DNA from 4 places in the Flavonifractor hominis genome. Region 1 is predicted to be linked to each of the others. Evidence: riboswitches for the same ligand, from Rfam matches in the RefSeq annotation. Region 1 holds a riboswitch; each other region holds the start of a gene.
What was found. Region 1 has a riboswitch for cobalamin ahead of WMO45_RS05920 (homing endonuclease associated repeat-containing protein). Riboswitches for the same ligand answer to the same signal wherever they lie in the genome.
Positions count from the first base shown of each region.

Region 2: linked by a shared signal. The riboswitch ahead of WMO45_RS13160 (hypothetical protein) and the one ahead of WMO45_RS05920 (homing endonuclease associated repeat-containing protein) in region 1 are both predicted to bind cobalamin.
Region 3: linked by a shared signal. The riboswitch ahead of WMO45_RS09530 (energy-coupling factor ABC transporter permease) and the one ahead of WMO45_RS05920 (homing endonuclease associated repeat-containing protein) in region 1 are both predicted to bind cobalamin.
Region 4: linked by a shared signal. The riboswitch ahead of WMO45_RS03665 (ABC transporter substrate-binding protein) and the one ahead of WMO45_RS05920 (homing endonuclease associated repeat-containing protein) in region 1 are both predicted to bind cobalamin.

Region 1 is NZ_JBBMFT010000002.1:352,724-357,927, forward strand. Features, by position in the region: gene WMO45_RS05915 (S-layer homology domain-containing protein) at 1-3,121, shown strand, start outside; cobalamin riboswitch at 3,326-3,461, shown strand; gene WMO45_RS05920 (homing endonuclease associated repeat-containing protein) at 3,656-4,234, shown strand; cobalamin riboswitch at 4,240-4,462, shown strand; gene WMO45_RS05925 (S-layer homology domain-containing protein) at 4,572-5,204, shown strand, end outside.
Region 2 is NZ_JBBMFT010000015.1:86-5,289, reverse strand. Features, by position in the region: gene WMO45_RS13165 (S-layer homology domain-containing protein) at 1-2,743, shown strand, start outside; cobalamin riboswitch at 2,862-3,052, shown strand; gene WMO45_RS13160 (hypothetical protein) at 3,207-3,500, shown strand; partial or broken gene WMO45_RS13155 (S-layer homology domain-containing protein) at 3,763-5,204, opposite strand, start outside.
Region 3 is NZ_JBBMFT010000005.1:61,700-66,903, forward strand. Features, by position in the region: gene WMO45_RS09515 (cobyric acid synthase) at 1-1,307, shown strand, start outside; gene WMO45_RS09520 (precorrin-8X methylmutase) at 1,309-1,956, shown strand; gene WMO45_RS09525 (sirohydrochlorin cobaltochelatase) at 1,970-2,752, shown strand; cobalamin riboswitch at 2,745-2,937, shown strand; gene WMO45_RS09530 (energy-coupling factor ABC transporter permease) at 2,968-3,687, shown strand; gene WMO45_RS09535 (energy-coupling factor ABC transporter substrate-binding protein) at 3,701-3,991, shown strand; gene cbiQ (cobalt ECF transporter T component CbiQ) at 3,994-4,773, shown strand; gene WMO45_RS09545 (ATP-binding cassette domain-containing protein) at 4,770-5,204, shown strand, end outside.
Region 4 is NZ_JBBMFT010000001.1:722,623-727,826, reverse strand. Features, by position in the region: gene WMO45_RS03670 (S-layer homology domain-containing protein) at 1-471, opposite strand, end outside; cobalamin riboswitch at 1,277-1,456, shown strand; gene WMO45_RS03665 (ABC transporter substrate-binding protein) at 1,672-2,694, shown strand; gene WMO45_RS03660 (FecCD family ABC transporter permease) at 2,704-3,771, shown strand; gene WMO45_RS03655 (ABC transporter ATP-binding protein) at 3,787-4,545, shown strand; gene WMO45_RS03650 (AraC family transcriptional regulator) at 4,601-5,204, shown strand, end outside.

The sequences.
Region 1 (5,204 bases):
CGGCTTCCCCATCCTCAGCTGGCAGGGCGGCAGTGCACCGGTGGTGAGCACCGATGAAGAGGACGCGGCGGCGGATCTGGCGGCGCTGAACCTGCAAACAACAGACGGCAAGACCCTCTCCGCCGACAGCCAGGGCATTTACCAGATCCGGAACGCCCTCACCCTGGCACTGCCCAAACAGGGCGAGCATGGCAGTGCCATCACCTGGACGGCATCGCCGGAGGGCGGTATTTCACTGCCTGACGGTATGCTCACCCTTCCGGAAAACGGCAAGCTGGAAGTCACCCTGACCGCTCAGGTAAAAAAGGGAGAGGCCTCTAAGCAGAAGGAATTCCGGCTGGTTCTCTGGTCCCAGGGCGCGCAGGATCTGGAGACCCTGGAGGCAATCCGTGACGAGGCCCAGTCCGGCGGTACGTTCATCCAGCCTCTGGAGGCTTATGGCCACACCAACATCCGCCAGGCCATGGAGCAGTATCTGCTCCGAAAGGACTATCCGGTGGATATGGCCCAGTATACATATGATGATGACCCCCGTGCCATAAAAGTGGAGTTTGTTGCGCCCGGCACCAAAGTTCTGCCTCAGGCCGGCAGCTACCTGGCCAATGATGGTACGATCACCTATTACAGAGATGAGGGCGGCCTGGGCATCAACTACGCAATCTATCGGGATGTGACCTTCCGGCTGCTGCTGGGTGACCAGTCCGTGCAAGTATCGATGACAGTTCACATCGGTTGGGCAAATGACTATCTGGAGGACTATCTCTCCCGTGCGGTAAACTCCATCACCTGGGAGCAGATCCGGGGCGAAAACACCAATACCGCCACAGTGACCCAGGACGAGGGTTGGTGGTATACAGTCGCCGTGGACGGTCAGGTGGACAAAGACCTGATTCTCCCCACACATGTGGATACCTATGGCGATGTGCGCATTCAGTGGTCGTCCACCGACATGAATGCGCTGACGGTGCAGACAAACCCGGATGGATCCTATACCGCTACGCTCAACCGCCCGCCGTTCGGTGGCGATCCGTTTACCTTCCCGCTGATCGCCACAGCCCGGTTCAACCGCCTGGATGACTACATGATTCAGGAGGCAACTGCTGAAGGCGCTGTACAGGACTGGTACGCTGCCATTCGAAAATTCGTTATTACGGTGGCACCCAATGATGTGGATCAGTCCGCCCAGATCAACGCGGCTCTGGAGAAGTATCCCTCCCTGCTGCGGGACTTTGTGGACAAAGAGAAGCCTGTGACTCCTACCCACGTTACCGCGGATCTGCAAATGCCCACACCTGGCCAGCTGGAGTCCGCCGGAATCCTGCCGGATCGCTATAATCAGAAAGTGACTATGACCAGCGGCAACACCGATGTGCTGGAATTCAGCGGCTATCACGCTGTGGTCTACCGCCCGCTGCCCGGCAGCCCTGCCGCGGATGTGTCTTATACGGTGCGAATTCTGGATCGCCGCAACAATGCCCTGCTGGGAGAGAAGACGTTTTCCCTGACCGTGCAGCCGTTGACAGAGGATGAAATCAGCGCCGCTGCGGCGTTTATGGACGGCGTCTGTACGGAGAACGCCTACTGGAACGGCATCCGTGGAAACAATACGGATAAGACCCAGGTGACAGAGAATCTGGAGCCGTTTGCGGAAGTTCTGAGCGGCGATCAGGGACAGCCGCAGTATATCTACGGCGCGATCAACCTGACCTTCGGCGGAGCAGAAGTGGACGATCTGCCGGGTTACGACCCCATGAACGCCCAGCCGTGGCGGGAGTACCGCTCCAGCCGCCCCACCGTCATCGCCTGCGAAAATCTCCTGGTCACCCGCCCGGAGTACGACACAAAGGTTACGCTGGACAGTGTCCTGACCCACAGCGTATACGGGAAATACTGGGAGAAATTTGGCAGCAATCCGGACTATGCGCAGTTTGAACAGTTCTATAAACGCCCGGTCTCTGTGACGGTAACAGTAAAGGGAACCAAAGGCGGAGAGAATCCGAATCCCCAGCCGGAACAGATTCAGGCTACGGTTTCTGTCAGCGGCGGCGGCTTTGAAAACTTTGCTGATTTGAGTGCGTACACCTTTACCGGCAGCGGCAACCGGGACTGGACGGCGTGGGATGCGCTGCAGGCGGCTTTGCGTGAGGCGGGATATCGCTATGAGGGCAGCGGCTCCTATGTCAGCGCTGTGACGGATTCCAACGGCGTTACCCTTTCCGAACTGGAGCACGGCGAAGGCAGTGGTTGGATGTACCGTGTCAACGGTACACTGCCGGAGGTGACGCTGAACCAGTATTACCTGAGCGACGGCGACAAAATCACCTTCTTCTATACCGGCGACTACCATACAGTTCCCGGAACCCACGGCTATGACGATAACCAAAAGGCGGCCCAGGCGGTGGAGAAACTCATCAATGCCATCGGAACTGTTACCAAGGACAGCGGTGATAAGATCGAAGCGGCCCGGAAAGCATATGATGCCTTGACCGACACTCAGAAGAAGCTGGTTCGCAACTACGACGTGCTGACAGAGGCTGAGGCGGCTTTCACGGCTCTGGAAGCCGGTCTGCCCTTCACCGATGTGGATAAGGACGCATGGTATGTTGAGGCGGTTCAGTACGTCTATAAAAACGGCCTGTTCAACGGCACCAGTGCAACAGCCTTCTCCCCCGACGGGGAGATGAGCCGTGCCATGCTGGCTGCCGTGCTGTACCGCCTGGCGGGCTCACCCGCCGGAGACGGTAAAGCCCCGGCCTTCACCGATGTGGCGCCGGATACCTGGTATACTGACGCCGTAGCCTGGGCCAATGGGAACGGTATCGTCACCGGTTACGGAAATGGTCTGTTCGGTGGCGCTGACAGTATTACCAGGGAGCAGCTGGTTGTTATGCTTTACCGCTACGCCAAGTTCATGAAGCACGATACGGCCGCAGCCGGTGATCTCTCGGCATTCACTGACGCCGGGGACACCAGCGACTGGGCGGTTGAGGCTCTGCGCTGGGCGTATGCGGAGGGCCTGATCACCGGGCGTACCGCAACCACCATTGTACCGCAAGGCACCGCGACTCGGGCCGAAGTGGCCATGATTCTGATGCGTTTTGGCGGGGAACTGGCAAAGTAACTGCCGCCTCGTTGAAGCATACTTCCCTCTCAAGGATCTCCGGGATCCACAGCATCCCCGGCTGCGGATCCCGGAAGTCCGATCCTGAGAAAACAGCAAGTTTGACCCAAAGAACCAGCCCGGCAAAAGTCAGCAGCTGAAGACAAGGACAGCCATAGGTGTTCTTGGTTTCGGAGTCCCTTGACAACGCCATAAAAAGTAGATAGAATGTCTTCGTGAGCAGGTCATATGCTTGACATATGCCAACTGACAAGCCGGTGAGAATCCGGCGCAGTCTTACCTCTACTGTATTTGGCTCCGGCCATAAGCCAGGATTGTCAGCCTGCTCCATGGTAATTGATCAAGGTGGTATCCATTGCCGATTTTTGCAGCCATGCCCATGTGTGGGGATGGCCAGGGTTTTTGTGCATTTTTGATGTGCAAACGCTCGATTTGCAGGGATCGGCAATGGATATCTGCTTTTTGCCGGCAGACACCATTGTCTGCCGGTTTTTTGTTTTCTGAGCCGGCAGCAGATCCCGAAACTGGAAGGGGGTGAAGACCGTCAGCAAGAGAAGGCAAGCTCGCCCAGCCAAACTTACGCCGCAAGAGGCAGAACAATACCGCAATTTGATACAGAAATGGGCACAGCAAGCTCCACCAGAGTACACAGGCAACGGCGAAAAGCACCCTTATACATCTCTTACGCTGTCCAGTGGGCTTGGCAGGGCTGTCTATGCCAGCTATTCCGACGAGGATTTGCTGGCTGTTCTGCACGATGCGGCGTCACGCCTGGGACGTGCGCCCACACAGGATGAGGTCTTTTCTCTGTATCGCATCTACCTGAAAGCGCGGTTTGGCACCTGGCCGGGCGCACTGCGGGCGGCGGGAATGCGGCAATTGCCAATGCCGGATTTAAGCATGCCGGATTGGACACAAATGCTGGCGGAGGAACCGGAGCTCTGCGGTGCTCTGGAGGATGTGACCCGTCGCAGACGCCGCCTTGGATATCCGCCGCGCAAGCGTGATGTCCCGCAGGCGAAAATTCTCTGTGAACGATTCCATTCGTGGGAGAACGTGATTGCTGCCGCGGAGGATTTTGAGAAATGGCAGGAAGCGAGGAAGGATAACTGACAAGTAAATAGGAGCATTTATTGTGGCCCTGTCTCGGTGGAAGCAGAGGGAGGGATGAACAAGGGAATCGGGTGCAAGTCCCGAACGGTAACCGCCGCTGTAAGCGCTGAGATACCGGATCGTTGATGAAAGTCAGTCACTGGGGAGACCTGGGAAGGCAGATCCGGCGTTGTGGGGAATTTCCCCGGAAGCGCAAGTCAGAAGACCTACAAGGAATGCAAAGGGTCGTCGAAATGCGACCCGACCATGGGAACACGGCTGTGGCGATCATTGGGATCTGTCACGGCATTTTTTATGCCCTGACAGATCGAGAGTCGAAAGGAGAGACGGAGCAAATATGAAGAAACGAGTATTGAGCCTGCTGCTGGTGCTTGTCATGGTACTGGGACTACTGCCCGCCGGCGTTCTGGCGGCGGAGGGTGTAACGGAGGTGTCCAGCCAGGCGGAACTGGCCGGAATGACTGACGGCAGCTACATCCTGACAGCGGATATTGAACTGAGCGAATGGACAGCTATTGACTTCTCTGGCACCCTGGACGGTAATGGTTACACCATTACTGTGGCCGGCCAGCCGCTGTTTAACACGCTGAGCGGCACCGTACAGAACCTCTGCCTGGACGGTGAAGTAGCAGGCGAGGACGATACCGTAGGTGCGCTGGCCCGCACACAGACAGGCGGAACAGTGAATAACTGCTGGTCTGGGGCCGGATATGATTATACCGCGTGGTGCTTTGCCGGGTTTGTTGGCACAATGGCTGGCGGCACCATTAAAAACTGCCTCTCTACAACGGATAACGCCGACTCCGGTTTTGTTGGTGAGGCGACCGGTCTGCCTGTCATTGAAAACTGCTATTATACCCTCTATGACGCTGTATACAATGGCGACTTTACCGATACGAACAACAAGAAAATCAATGCTGACGAATATCCGTATGCCATGGCGCAGCTGAACGCTGTCCACGAGGCCGGG
Region 2 (5,204 bases), on a different contig from region 1:
CACCTCCATGGCCTCCCCCAATATGGCCGGCGGTTTCCTGCTGGTTCAGCAGTATGTAGATGAAAACCTGGCCCTGTTCGGTGTGGAGCCCGGTACCGAGGAGTACAACAACCTGGTCAACCAGCTGGTTGCCAGCACGGCCACCGTGTACGCCCCGCTGGACAGCGAGGGTACCGGCCGTCAGAACAAGTACTTCTCTCCCCGCCGTCAGGGTGCCGGCCTGGCCAACATCGATGCGGCCACTTCTACCAAGGTGGTGCTCCACAACGACACCGTCTACAACCCCGAGACCGGTGAGGCCCCCCGCACCAAGGTGGAGCTGTTCGACAAGCTGGGTGATACCTTCACCTTCCACTTCACCCTGGACAACTACAATGACACCGCCCGCACGTTCAACGTACTCTCCTGCCTGCAGACCGACGCCACCACGGAGAGCGCCGGCCGCAACAACATCGTCACCAGCAACAGCAACGGCACCGATATCGACCCCATTGAGGACGCTGTGATGACCGTCTCTGCGGTCAGCGGTGACGCCACCATCGACACCGACTCTGCCAACATCAACCGCTATGCCGACGGTACTTCCGCCGCTGTGGTGAGCGTTCCCGCCAATTCCTCCACCGAGATCACCATCACCGTGGAGCTGGATCCCGACACCATGGCAGCCTATGACGAAGTCTATCCCAACGGCATGTTCCTGGAGGGCTATGTGTTCTTCGACTCCGATGTGGAAGACGTGAACATCCCCTTCCTGGGCTTCCGCGGCGACTGGACTCAGGCCCCCATCTTTGACCTGGCCACCGCCTACGATGACATCAGCGCTCTGGAGACTACCGACCTCAATTACCCCTTGTACTATGCCACCACCATGGCCACTCTGCTGGACAACGGCGGCACTTCCTACGAAGCGGTACTGGGTGCCAACCAGTTCACTGAGGCATCCTGGCCCGGCTATGCGTACAACGACCGGTACAATTCTGCCCGCACCTATCTCTCCACCCTGCGTGACAGCGGCAACTTTAGCGGCGACTACTCCGCCATCTCCCCCAACGGCGACGGCTTTGCCGATCTGGCTTATGCCAACCTGCTGCTGCTGCGCAACGCCAAGGCGATCTGCGTCGTGATCACCGATGCCGAGGGCAACGTGGTCAAGACCATCGGTCCCGAGTTTGAGTACTTCGAAGCGCTCAACAGCGACGGCAACCAGACCCAGCAGGTGGCCGCCACTTACGGCACCAAGTATAAGCGCAACATGGCCTGGGACGGCACCGATGCCGACGGCAAGGTTGTGGCGGATGGCCAGTACAATTACAAGCTGGTGGCCATGGTTGAGTATGAGTTCCTGAACACCGAGGGCTGCATCCCCACCGACAACACCTGGGATAAGGACAATCACACCATGACCGGCATGACCGACGCCTACAAGCAGACCGTGCTGGATGCCCTGCTGAACTCTGAGACTGCTCAGTCTATCTCCATGCCCGTTAAGGTGGACACTGTGGCCCCCGCCATCGTGGCCACCCCCATCACGGACGGCAAGTGGAACGTACAGATTGATGACGCTGGCGGCATCCAGGCTCTGGCCCTCTATTACAAGGGCGAGCGTCTGGGCAGCACCGAGGTAATCAACGCCACTTCCGTTACCAAGAACTATGACCTCAACGAACTGATCGACTCCTTCGGCGACGTCCTCGGTTCCGCCACCTTTGATCCCGCTCAGTTGGAGCTGCAGGTCGTAGACTATGCGTTCAACCTCTCCAGCGTAAAAGCCACTGAGTCGGTCAGCACTTTGAGCGTCACTCCTGCCAACACCTCCGTCTCCAAGGACGGCAAGCTGACCCTGACCGCTACCAGCGAACCCGCTATTGCTGACGGCGCTGTATACCAGTGGTATAAGAGCACCAACAGCGACGGCAGCGATGCCAAGGTTGTTGAGGGTGCTACCGGCGCCACCTGCACCGTGGATACCACCACTGTGGGCACCTATTACTATTACTGCGTAGTCGGCGGCATCCAGAGCAACATCGCCACCGTAGATGTGGTCAATTCCGACTCCGGCTCTTCCGGCGGCGGCTCTTCCGGCGGTGGTTCTTCCTCCGGCGGCAGCTCTTCCGGCGGTTCTACTTCCGGCGGCAGCACTTCCGGTGGTTCTACCTCCGGCGGCAGCACTTCCGGCGGCTCCACCTCTCAGCCTGAGCAGCCGGTTGCCTTCTCCGATATCTCCGGCCACTGGGCTGAGCAGGAGATCAAGGCCGCTGTGGAGGCCGGCCTGTTCACCGGCACCAGCGACACCACCTTCAGCCCCGACGTGACCCTCAGCCGCGCCATGTTCACTACCGTGCTGTGGCGTATGGCCGGTTCTCCCGCCGCTTCCGGCACCTCTACCTTCTCCGACGTGACTTCCGGCACCTGGTACTATGACGCCGTGGTGTGGAGCGCCGCCAACGGTATCGTCAACGGCGTGGCCGAGGGCGTGTTTGATCCCAATGGCCAGATCACCCGCGAGCAGATGGCCGCGATGCTCTACCGCTATGCGGAGTTCGCCGGCAAGGCCACCGATTCCATCCAGCCTCTGGTCGCTTTTGGCGACGCCGACTCGGTCTCTGACTGGGCCGTCTCCGCTGTGGCCTGGGCTGTGGACAACGGTTACATCACCGGCAAGCCCGGCAACCTGCTGGATCCCCAGGGTCTGGCCAGCCGTGCCGAGGCGACTGTGATTGTCAACCGCTTCCTGAGCGAGTAATGCACAGGTAAGAAAAGCACCGCATCCCACCGGGATGCGGTGCTTTTTCTGTCCTCAGGCCGGTCGGGCCGCACCCTTGACAAGCCTCTGGCTATCCTTTAGAATGGAAACAAGCTTATATCGCATCAACCCACCAAGTGCCCGGCATCCGCCGGGTGAAAAGGGAATCGGGTGAAATTCCCGAGCGATCCGGTCACTGTAAACGGGGAGCGCACTGCAATCGGCCATTGTTCTGTCCCGGACAGAGCGAGAAGGCGCGGTGCGCGTAGAGCCGCAAGCCAGGAAACCTGCTTGGATGGGTGGATAGGGAACTTCCGCAGAAAGAGACCTGTCCGGTGTTGCCGTATCCAGCCGGCCCCTGGCAGTCCGCTTTCGGAAGAAAGCGGATTTTTTGTATTTTCCCGCCAGCAGACCGGTCTGTCGGCAGCCCCCGGGCGCACCGTGCCACAGGAGGGGCAGACCAATGAGAAAACGAAACAGGAACCCATTCCACCGCTCGTCAAAGAAACCCGTCCCGGTCCGCCGGCCGGAGCAGGCCATGTATACGCCGGCTCAGCGGGCCCAGCTGGAGGCTCTGGATGCCCTCTGTGGACGACTGGGCCGCACCCCCATGCGGGAGGAGCTTCCACCCTGTCTGCGCATGGGGCTGGCCGCCTCCTTCGGCACCCTGCGCAACGCCTTTTTTCAGCTTGGCAGGGCCCCTCTGTCGGCTCAGGAAGTCCGCACTCTGCGCCATAGCTTTCCTTCCGGTCATTGAGCAACTGAAAACAGAAAACAGAGCGCCGCCTCCCGCTGGGAGGCGGCGCTTTTGTTTTGTCTGTCCGTCAGCTCTCATCCAAGCAGGTGTAGACGCGGAGATACTGCTGCTGGTCCAGCCAGCCGCTTCCCTGGCACTGCCGGACATCTGCCATCCTGAATCTCCAGTTCCGAACTCTCAACCCGCCCGGTCCGTGCAAAAGCAAGCATCGGGCCCCGGAGCAAATGCTCCGGGGCCCGATACAAGATAAGACCTGAATGATTCAGTTGTTTTCGCTCTGGGTAAAGCGCATGAGCATGGTGGCTACCTCAGCGCGGCTGGCAGTGCCCTGGGGATCCAGAGCGGAGCCGTTCTTGCCGGTGAGGATGCCCTCGGCCACCGCCCACTCCATGGCGTCCTGTGCCCAGGCGGACACGGAGGCGGCGTCGGCAAAGCCGGTCAGGCTGCCCTCCGTAGCGGGGGAGCCGGCGTAGCGGTAGAGCATGACGGCCAGCTGCTCCCGGGTGATGGTGGCCTCGGGGTTGGTGCCGTCGGTGATGCCCTCGGCTACCGCCCAGGCCATGGCCTTCTCATACCAAGTGGCCCCGCCGGTGGTGTCCACGCCATCCAGACGGGCCAGGACGGTGAAGAACATGGCGCGGGTCATGGAGGCGTCGGGGGAGAAGGTGGTGTCGGAGGTGCCGTTGAACAGGCCCTCGCTCACCACATACTCCACGGCCTCGCTGGCCCAGTGGGTGGCGGGCACGTCGGAGAAGGCGGGCGTCTCAGGCTCGGTAGGCTCAGTGGTCTCACCGGGCTGCTCAGGCTCAGTGGTCTCGCCGGGCTCCTCGGTCTCGGTGGGAGGCGTGGTGTCCTCATCCTCGGCATCGCTGCCGTCGTTGTAGGAGCCAACCTGCACCAGGCACTGGGCGGTGTAGCCGCCGTCGCTCGTAGTGACAGTGACGGTGGTCATGCCCTCGCCCACCACGGTGAGGTAGCCCACGTCGTTGACGGTGACCACGTTCTCGTCGGCGCTGGTCCAGGTGACCGACTTGTCGTCGGCGTCGGCGGGCTCCACGGTGGCGATGAGCTGCTCACCCCGGGGACCGAAGTTGGAGTACAGGTACACGCTCTCCACGTTCAGCTTCACGCCGGTGACAGCGGTCATTTTGTCCTGCTCAAACACGGCGGTGACGGTGACGTTCTTGGCGGGCATCTGGAAGGTACCTTCCTCGGACACCGTCACGTCCTCACTGGTCCACTCCACAAAGTGCCAGCCCTCAGCGGCCTGGGCGGTCAGGGTCACGGTGTCCCCCTCGGCGGCCGCGGTGGGCGCGGCGGAAGCGTCGCCCTCACCCTGGGTCTTCACGGTAACGGTGTACTGCTCGGGTACCTCACCAACGGTGATGGTATACGTAAAGGTATGGTCCTTAATGTCGGTGACGATCATCTTACTGCCGTCCGAAACGGTGTCGCTCCAGTCCAGAGGCGTGCCCTCCGACGTTACGAACGACACGGTGCAGTTGCCATCCACATCCAGGCCGTTGCGCAGCCGGGCCAGCGTCATGGGGCTTTCGACGGTGATGGTCTTATTGCCCTCGTTGATGGCAAACTCCTGGCTCTTGATGCGCCAGGCAAAGACCTGCAGCTCATGGACGGAGGCGGCGGCCCAGGAAGAGGCGTCACTGCATTTCTGCACGTTCAGGGTCAGGTCCTTGATCTCAT
Region 3 (5,204 bases), on a different contig from region 1:
AGGCCGCCGGAGTGGCCCCCGACGCCCGGATGAACCCCATCCTGCTCAAGCCCACCAGCAATGTGGGTTCCCAGGTCATTGTCAACGGGGTGCCCCGGGGCACCATGCCGGCGGGGGAGTACTTCCACTACCGCAAGACCCTCATACCCGAGGTGATGGCCGCCTATGAGTCCCTCTCGGCGGAGTACGACATCATCGTCATCGAGGGGGCGGGCAGCCCGGCGGAGATCAACCTGAAGCAGGATGACATCGTCAACATGGGCATGGCCAAGCGGGCAAAGGCCCCGGTGCTGCTGTGCGGGGACATCGACCGAGGCGGCGTGTTCGCCTCCCTCTACGGCACGGTGAAGCTGCTGGAACCGGACGAGCAGGAGCTGATCCGCGGCTTAATTATCAACAAATTCCGGGGCGATGTGGAAATTCTCCGCCCCGGTCTGGGCCAGCTGGAACAGCTGACCGGCAAGCCGGTGCTGGGCGTGGTGCCCATGCTGGACGTGGATGTGGACGATGAGGACTCCCTGTCCAGCCGCCTGTCCAAGAGCGGAAAAGTAGGTCTGGTGGACATCGCCGTCATCCGCCTGCCCCGGCTCAGTAATTTTACCGACTTCAATCCCCTGGAGCGGATGGACGAGGTTACCCTCCGGTATGTGGGCAGCGTGAAAGAGCTGGGGAACCCCGACCTTATCCTCCTCCCCGGCACCAAGAACACCATGGACGACCTGCGCTGGCTACGGCAGAGCGGCCTGGAGGGGGCCATCCTGAAGCACGCCGCCCGTGGCGGCGCGGTGGTGGGCATCTGCGGCGGCTATCAGATGCTGGGCCAGACCGTCTCCGATCCCGACGGGGTGGAGAGCGGCGGCACCCTCAGGGGCCTGGGCCTGCTGCCCGCCGAGACCGTCTTCCAGGGGGAAAAGACCCGCACCCGGGTGAGCGGAACCTTTAAGGCCCCGGAGGGGATCTTTGCCGCTATGAGCGGCGTGCCCTTTGAGGGGTACGAGATCCACATGGGCCGCACGGCCAGCACCGCCCAGCCTCTGGTGGGCTTTACCGACCAGACCGGGGAGGCACACACCGACGGCCTCACCGCCGGCAACGTGTGGGGCTGCTACGTCCACGGCATCTTCGACAAGGCCGAGTGCGCCGCCGCCCTGGTGAATTGCCTGCTGCGCGCCAAGGGCCTGGACCGGCAGGCGGCCAGCGTGGACTGGCAGGCCTACGCCCAGCTGCAGTACGACAAGCTGGCGGAGGGTCTCCGGGCCAGTCTGGATATGGAACAGATTTACCGCATCCTGAACGGAGAGATATGATATGAAAAAGATCCAGTTACAGCGGGTGGCTCCCGCAGAGATCGAAGAGCGGAGCATGGAGATCATCACACAGGAGCTGGGGGAGCGGACCTTTCCCGCCGACCAGCTGCCGGTGATCAAGCGGGCCATCCACACCAGCGCCGACTTTGACTATGCCGACAACCTGGTGTTTTCCACCGGCGCGGTGGAAAAAGGCATCGCCGCCATCCGGGGCGGCTGCACCATCGTCACCGACACCCAGATGGCCTTCTCCGGCGTCAACAAGCGGGTGCTGGAGAAGTTCGGCGGGAAAGCGGTGTGCTTCATGTCCGACCCGGACGTGGCCGCCGAGGCCAAGGCCCGGGGGGAGACCCGCGCCACCGTGTCCATGGAGCGGGCGGCGGCGCTGCCCGGCCCCCTCATCCTGGCCATTGGCAACGCCCCTACCGCCCTGGTGCGGGCCTGCGAGCTGATCGAGGCGGGAAAGATGGCCCCTGCCCTGGTGATCGGGGTGCCGGTGGGCTTTGTCAACGTGGTGGAGAGCAAGGAGCTGCTGCTCACCATGGACACCCCCCACATCGTGGCCCGGGGCCGCAAGGGGGGCAGCAACATCGCCGCCGCCATCTGCAACGCCCTCATTTATCAGGCCAGCAACAACGCCCGGGAGTAAAGGAGACAGCAAGATGAGACAAAGCGCCATTCTGGCGGTGTCCTTCGGCACCAGCCACAGGGATGCTCTGGAAGAGAACATCACCCCCATCGAGGCCGATCTGGCCGCCGCTTTCCCGGAGCGCACCCTGCGCCGGGCCTTCACCAGCGGCATGATCCTGCGCAAGCTGGAGCGGGAGGGCACCCACATCGATGACGTGCCCGCCGCCCTGACGGCGCTGGCGGCGGAGGGCTGCACCGACGTGGTGATCCAGCCCACCCACATCCTCAACGGGGACGAGTACGACAAACTGGCCGCCCAGGCTGCCCCCTTCGCCGGGCGCTTTGCGCGGCTGCGCCTGGGCAGGCCGCTGCTCACCAGCGCGGAGGACTACCACGCCGCCGCTGAAGCCCTGCTGGAGGAACTTCCGCCGGAGCGGGCGGACACCGCCCTGGTCTACATGGGCCACGGCACCGGCCACTTCTCCAACGCCGCCTATGCCCAGCTGGAGTATGTGTTCCACGATCTGGGCCGGCGGGACGTGATCATCGGCACGGTGGAGGGCTACCCCGGCCTGGAGGAGACCCTGCGCCGGGTCCGGGAGCGGGGAGCGGACCGGGTGGAGCTGCGCCCGCTGATGATCGTGGCGGGCGACCACGCCAAAAACGACCTGGCCGGACCGGAGCCGGACTCCTGGAAGTCCCGACTGGAGGCGGAGGGATACGCGGTGCGATGCGTGCTGCGGGGCATGGGGGCCAACCCCGGCATCCGTGCCCGGTTCGTCGCCCACGCCCGGGCAGCCCAGGTCGGAGTATGATCCCAGGCCAGGGGCCTGTTTATATAGTAAGGGGCCGGGAAAAGGGAAGTCGGGTGCAAGTCCCGCGCAGTCCCGCTGCCGTAAGAGAAGAGCCGCCGCGCACCATGTCACTGGGCTTGCCCGGGAAGACGCACGGCGGCAGAGAGGCTCAAGCCGGAAGACCTTGCCCGGTCCGCCGCCATCGACCTACGAGTGATAGGAAAGGATGAAGTAACATGATACGACAGACCAAAACCAGAGCCGTACAGACCATGGCCGTGCTTGTGGGCCTGCTGGGTGTGCTGGGGATGAACGCCTCGGCCATGCACATCGCCGAGGGCATGCTCCCTGTGGGCTGGGCCATCGGCTGGGGCGCGGTGTGCGTGCCCTTTGTGGTGGCCGGCTTCTTCGCCATCAAAAAGAAGGTGGAGCAGGCCCCCAGAGCCAAGATCCTGCTGGCCATGTGCGGGGCCTTTGCCTTCGTACTCTCGGCGCTGAAGATCCCCTCGGTGTCCGGCTCCTGCTCCCACCCCACCGGGGTGGGCCTGGGGGCCATCCTGTTCGGGCCTTTGGTGATGACCGTGCTGGGGCTCATCGTGCTGCTGTTCCAGGCCCTACTGCTGGCCCACGGCGGCCTCACCACCCTGGGGGCCAACACCTTCTCCATGGCCATTGCCGGGCCCATCGTGTCCTGGCTGGTCTACCGGCTGCTGCGCCGGGCCAAGGCCCCTGCGGCCGTGGCCGTCTTTGCCGCCGCCGCTCTGGGCGATCTGTTTACCTATGTGGTCACCTCCGTCCAGCTGGGCGTGATCAACGGCGGTATGGTGAAATTCCTCACCATCTTCGCTGTCACCCAGATCCCCCTGGCCATCGCCGAGGGGCTGCTCACCGTGGTGATCTTCAACGTGCTGGAGAAGTACAGCAAGACCGAGCTGCAAGAGCTGGCCGTGCTGTGAGGAGGGAAAGACGATGAAAGTTTGGCAGAAGAACCTGATTTTGATCCTGCTGGTGGTGGTCATCGCCGCCGCGCCCCTGTGGCTGCTGCCCAACGCCGAGTTCGGCGGCGCCGACGGCGAGGCGGAGGAGGCCATCCTGGAGCTCAACCCCGACTATGAGCCCTGGTTCCAGCCCATCCTGGAGCCCGCCAGCGGCGAGGTGGAGTCCCTGCTCTTTGCCCTCCAGGCCGCCATCGGCGCGGGGGTGGTGGGCTTCGTGCTGGGGCGCATCACCAAGTCCGACAAGCCCCGGACCGAGGGCTGAGCATGGGGACCGACCGCTACGCCTATCAGTCCCGCCTGCGGCGGGTATCCCCCCTGCCCAAGCTGCTGCTGACGGCGGTGACCCTGGCGGTGTGCCTGTGCTGCAACAGCGTGGCGGTGGGTCTGGCCACCCTGGCGGTGATGGGGGTGCTCATCACCGCCCTGGGGGGGCTGCCGGCGGGGGTGTTCCTCCGGTTCGTGCGCATCCCGCTGGTCTTTCTGGCGGTGGGGTGCGTCACCATTCTGGTGCACCTCTACCCGGCGGGCACCCCGGTGCTGGCCGCGCTGCCGGTGGGGGGGCGGCTGCTGGGCTTCACCGCCGCCGACCTGACGCTGAGCGCCCGGCTGTTCTGCAAGGCCCTGGGGGCGGTGGGGTGCATGTACTTTCTCTCCCTCAACACCCCCGTCACCGACCTGACCATGGCCCTGGAGCGGCTGCACGTGCCCCGGCTGATGGTAGAGCTGATGGAGCTTATTTACCGCTTTATTTTTGTGCTGGGCGAGACGGCCGCCCACATCCGCCTGGCCCAGGAGTCCCGGCTGGGCTACCGGGGGCTGCGGCGCAGCCTGTCCTCCCTGGGGACCCTGGCCAGCATGGTGTTTCTGCGGGCCTGGCGCAAGGCCGACCGGGTCTACGCCGCGCTGGAATCCCGAGGCTATGCCGGCAGCCTGGTCACCCTGGGGGGCGCATACCGGCCGGGGTGGGGCCTGTGCCCCCTGACGGCCGCCCTGGCGGCGGGGCAGCTGGCCCTGTTCGCCGTGGAGAGGAGGCTTTTTCCATGAATGCCATACAGGCCAGTGAGCTCTGTTATACCTATGAGGACGGCACCGTGGCCCTGGACCACATCAGCTTTGCCGCCCAGCGGGGGAAGATCACCGGTATCCTGGGGGCCAACGGGGCGGGGAAATCCACCCTGTTCCTCAGCCTCAACGGGGTGCTCACCCCCAAGAGCGGCCAGGTGCTGCTGGCTGGTCAGCCGGTGCGTTACGACAAAAAGGGCCTGCTGGAGCTGCGCTGCCGGGTGGGCATCGTGTTCCAGGACCCGGACGACCAGCTCTTTTCCGCCGACGTGTACCGGGACGTGTCCTTCGGCGCGGTGAACCTGGGGCTGCCCCCCGAGGAGGTGCGCCGCCGGGTGGAGGCCGCCCTGGAGCGCACGGGGGTGTCCGACCTGCGGGACAAACCCACCCACGCCCTGTCCTACGGCCAGAAA
Region 4 (5,204 bases), on a different contig from region 1:
TATGGACTCTGTAACATAAAGTTGTTCCAGCGTGTCGGCGTCAAACACACGGAAAAAGCAGCCGTTCACGCCGGTACCGTCGTCCAGATTGTTGACCTGACAGGGCACAAAAATCATACCGTCGCCGAAAGCGATATCAATAAAAAACTGGTTTACCGGCTCGCCATAAATCCTGGCAGTTTTCACTTCTTCCCCCGTGGCCAGATCCAGTTTTCTCAGATATTGAGAGCTGTAATAATAGACAAAATCTCCCATTACAATGGGAGTCCCTGGTACATCATCCCAGGTGTTTCCGGTATTCTTCTCCCATCGCAGCATCAGATCTGCGCCGCTGACCGCGCTGTGGCCGTCGGATACTCCCTGCGCCCCCGGATCTCCCAAAAACTGCGGCCAGTCGGCCGCAAGAGCTGGTATAAGCAGCACCGTCAGCGACAATACGAGCAACAGAACACTGCGAATGATTTTTTTCATAGCACTCGACCCTCTTTCCTTTAATCGCTACATTATTTAAAGCATATTGGTATGCTTTGATTGCATCAAAACACACCTGGCCACAGCCAGATCAATTCTCAAAAAAGTACTGGGCTACACAGCACAAAGCTGTTTCACCCGGTAATCCACAAAACATGCTCACAAAAAGTAGGATAAGTTTTGAACTTTCCCACAACCCGCTCTCTTTGTCTGCTTGTCCTTGTTATTCTGACTTGCGCATGCCCTCCGCCCCCTTAGGCTTCCTCAGTGGCCCGTTTTCACAGAAAACGGATATACTTCACAATCACAGCTATGGAATTGCACGTCGCCGCCGCTTTCGCTGCGGTTCCTGCTGCAAAACATGTACAGGAATTTCACCTGATTCCCTTGTTCAGCCGAACAAGGATGCGTGTCCGCTCCGGCACTCCGGAACGGGTCGCGCATTTGCCACAAAAGCCGGATCTTCTCTATGCAGTTGTCTGGGTTTCCTATGACAGAGGGAAATCATGCGTGGGTGTAACCCACGCATGAAGGGCCATGGCCCTTCATGATTCCTTTTTGTATGCGGCTCCTGCGTCAACACGCATGGGCTTGCTGCTCCGTATATGCCCCGCAGGACTGACTGCATCTTTATTTTATCTCAAATTTTGCTAAAAACAAGTGTCCGTTCTTGCGAATTCAGTGGTGCGCCGGGTGTCCGCATTTCGCCATCACCGGCGAATTGATACCGGCAGGCATTGCCGCAGGCTGGATTGCGCTTGACAAATCCTGCAAACGTGGTAAGATAAGGGACGCTGAACCACAACAGCTGAATAGCCCACGCAGTGCCGCCATTGGCGGGTAAAAGGGAATCGGGTGGGAATCCCGAACGATCCGGTCACTGTAAATGGGGAGCCGGCCGCATATGTCATTGCGATATTCGCGAGAAGACGCGGCCCGGCGACGATCCATAAGTCAGGAAACCTGCTGCCTGTGCTGAAAAGATGGGAGTCTTCCGCAGAAAGAGTCCATCTGTATGCCGCTGATGCGGAGGGAATATTTCTTATTCCGCCCAGCGGCCACAGTCCTGCTTTCTGCCGACGAAAGCAGGGCTTTTTTGCGGCAATTTTGACCCAAGAAGGAGGGGACACGCAGCCAAGATACGATTCCTCATACCATATATTTAGAGAAAACCATGTGAATAGAAGGAGATTCTTTGTCATGAAACGACTGACAGCCATGTTCCTGACGCTGCTGCTCCTGCTGAGCCTGTCCGCCTGCGGCACAGCATCCCAAAACCAGACGGACAACACAGACAGTGGCAATTCCCAAACGGAAGAACCCACTGTGACGGACGACGGTACAGAAACGGAGAGCGGCTTCCCCTTTACCCTGACCACCAAGGACGGCGCGGAGGTTACCTTTACCCATGTGCCGGAGCGGGTCATCGCGGCCAACGCCAATGCGGGCGACCAGCTGATGGCTTTGGGCCTTGGGGACAAAATCATCGCCACAGCCTATACCAACTCCGATATTAACCCCCAATGGGACGCCGAGTATAAGGCCATCCCTTCGGTAGCGGAAACCTATATCTCTCTGGAAACCATTTTGGATTTGGAGCCGGACTTCGTCTACGGCCGCTCCAGCTCTTTTACCGAAAAGTACAACACCGAGCATGACACCCTCTCCCAGTACGGCATCATGTCCCTGTCCTCCATCGAGGGCTATACCGTGGGTGCGGACGTGGATGTGGTGTATGAGGATTTCTACAATCTCGGCCGCATCTTCCAGGTGGAGGACAAGGCGGAGGAGATCGTCAGCGCCATGAAGGCCCAGATTGCCGCCGCAGAGGAGGCGGTTGCCGGCCAGGAGGCCACGAAGGTCTTCGTCTTTGATATGGCGCAGGAGGAAGGTGCCTACACCTGCGGCAACAACTTTACCTCCAAGCTCATTGAGCACGCCGGCGGCACCAACATCTTCAACGACCTGGACACTACCTGGGCCACCGTCAGTTGGGAGAGCGTTGTGGAGCGCGCCCCGGAAGTCATCGTCATCAACGACTACGGCGACACCTCTCTGGATGAGAAGATTGCCCAGCTGAAGGAAAACCCCGCTCTGGCTACGGTGCCCGCCATCCAGAACGACCGGATTATCTCCGTCAAGCTGTGCGAAGTATTTGCCAGCTCCATGACCGGCGACACCGTGGAGAAATTCGCGCAGGCGTTCCATCCCGACTGCTTTTGATTTGAAGCGATGAAGCGATTCTGCAACCTGGTGAAGCGGCATACGCTGGCATCCTGTTTGGTTCTGCTTGGCCTGCTCGTCGTTTCCGTCATTCTCGGCATCGGATTAGGGCCGGTTTCCATCCGCTTTTCCGACGTCTACCGGGTGATGTTCCACCGCCTGTCCGGGATTTTTACCGGTCAGACAGCGCCGCTGGAGAGCATCCGGGAGAGCACGCAGAACATCGTCTGGTTCCTTCGTGCGCCCCGGGTTCTGCTGGGCGCGCTGATCGGGGCGGCGCTGACGCTCTCCGGCGTCGGCATGCAGGCCTTCACCAAAAATCCGCTGGCAGAGCCGTATGTGCTGGGGATCTCCTCCGGTGCCTCCCTGGGTGCCGTGCTGGCGATGCTGCTGGGCGTGTCCGTTCCGGTGCTGGGAAAGCTGTCCGTATCCATGGGCGCCTTTGCCGGTGCGCTGGTTTCCATCCTGCTGGTCTATCTCCTGGCCAAAAGCCGCGGCTCTGTCACCCCCATCCGCCTGATTTTGGTGGGCGTCGCAGTTTCGGCCATGTTTCAGGCCTTCACCAACTACATCGTCTACACCGCACCGGATGACGCCGCCGTCCGGGAGGCGACCTTCTGGATGCTGGGCGGCCTTGGCAGCGCCGAATGGGAGGATCTGCCCCTGCTGCTCTGCCTGGTGCCCCCGGCCTTCCTCCTGATGCTGGCGCTGTCGAAGTCCCTCAACGCCATGATGATGGGGGATAGCTCCGCCATCACCCTGGGCGTCAACCTGAATGTCGTTCGCAATCTGCTGATTGTCATAACGGCCCTTTTGACCGCCTCTTCCGTGGCGGTCAGCGGCTGCATCGGCTTTGTGGGGCTGGTGATTCCCCACCTGGTCCGCTCCGTGGTGGGGCCGGACCACCGGAAGCTGATCCCGATCTCGATGCTCACCGGCGCGATCTTTCTCATCTGGGTGGATGTGGGCGCCCGCATGATCAAGCCGCCGGCGGAGCTTCCCATCGGCATTCTGACGGCCTTCCTGGGAGCGCCCCTGTTCCTGTGGATGATCCGCGTCCGGCGCTATGAGTTTTAGCTGGAGGGTACCGCTGTGATTACCGCAAACGAGATACATTACGCCGCCGGCAGCCGCGAGATCCTCCGCGGCGTGGATTTTCAGGTGACAGAGGGGGAATTTGTCGGCCTCATCGGACCCAACGGCAGCGGCAAGTCCACCTTCCTGAAGAACCTGTATAAAGTCCTGCGCCCCCAAAGGGGCGCCATCACCCTGTGCGGCGAGGACCTGCTGTCCATGAGCAACCGGGAGATGGCCCAGCGCATGGCCGTCATGGTGCAGGAGCAGGAGGCCGCCTTTGACTTTACGGTGGAAGAAGTTGTGATGATGGGCCGGCAGGCCCGCAAGCGCCTGCTGGAAACCGACAGCCGGGAGGACTGGGCGCTGGTGGGTGAGATCCTTGACCTCACCGGGCTGTCGCCTCTCCGGAAGCAGGGCTTCATCACGCTGTCCGGCGGGGAGAAGCAGCGGGTGCTCATCGCCCGCGCCCTGGCCCAACAGACCGCCGTGCTGGTGCTGGATGAGCCCACCAACCACCTGGATATCAAGTACCAGCTGCAGCTCATGGAGCTGGTGCGAAAAAGCGGCTGCACCGTGGTCGCGGCGATTCACGACCTGAATCTGGCCGCGGCCTACTGTGACCGGCTGTACGCCATGAAGGACGGCGTCATCGTAGGCCACGGCGCTCCGCGGGAGCTGCTGACGACGGATTTCCTGCGGGCCCTCTATGAAGTGGAGGCCGAGATCCTATCCGGCCGCGACGGCGCCATGCGGGTGTTTTTCTATTCCAAGTAAAAAGCGATGAATTCCCGAGAGAAACAAGAAATTATAGTACACGGAGAAGATTATCATGAAGCGCAGCGACAATATGGAGCAAATCCTTGCCTATATTGACGCCCACCCTGATAAAAATATCACGGTGGGCGAGCTGGCTGCGCTTTTGGATTACTCGTTCTATCATTTCTGCCATGCCTTTTCCAGCTATACCGGCGTTCCGGTGGCCGCATACCTGCGCAGGCGCAGAATGGCGGCTGCCGCGCGGGACCTGCTGTCCGGGAAATCATCCGTCAGCGTGGCGGCTGCCCGGGGCTTTCAAACGCTGTCCGGCTTTGCAAAAGCGTTTCGGAAGCATTATGGGCTGTCGCCATCTGAATATCAGAAGGAGCTGGCTGATGAACGGTTCCGCATAGAACCGGAATTCCGCTCGTTGGCCTCCTTTACCGCTGTGGGGTACCGGCTCTCACCGCCGCAGGGAGAGTCCGATGTGTTGAATGCCGGCGCTTACTGGATGGGAAGGGAGTTCGCCTTTGTCAGCCCGGAGGATTACCGGCGGCTTAGCGGACCGGAACCCACAGAGATCGGTGCGTGGATTCAGCCGGACCGTAACACAGGCGAACTATTTTATTTCTTCGGGCCGGTCGTGCAGAGTACCGATTTTATCCCGGACGGCCTGG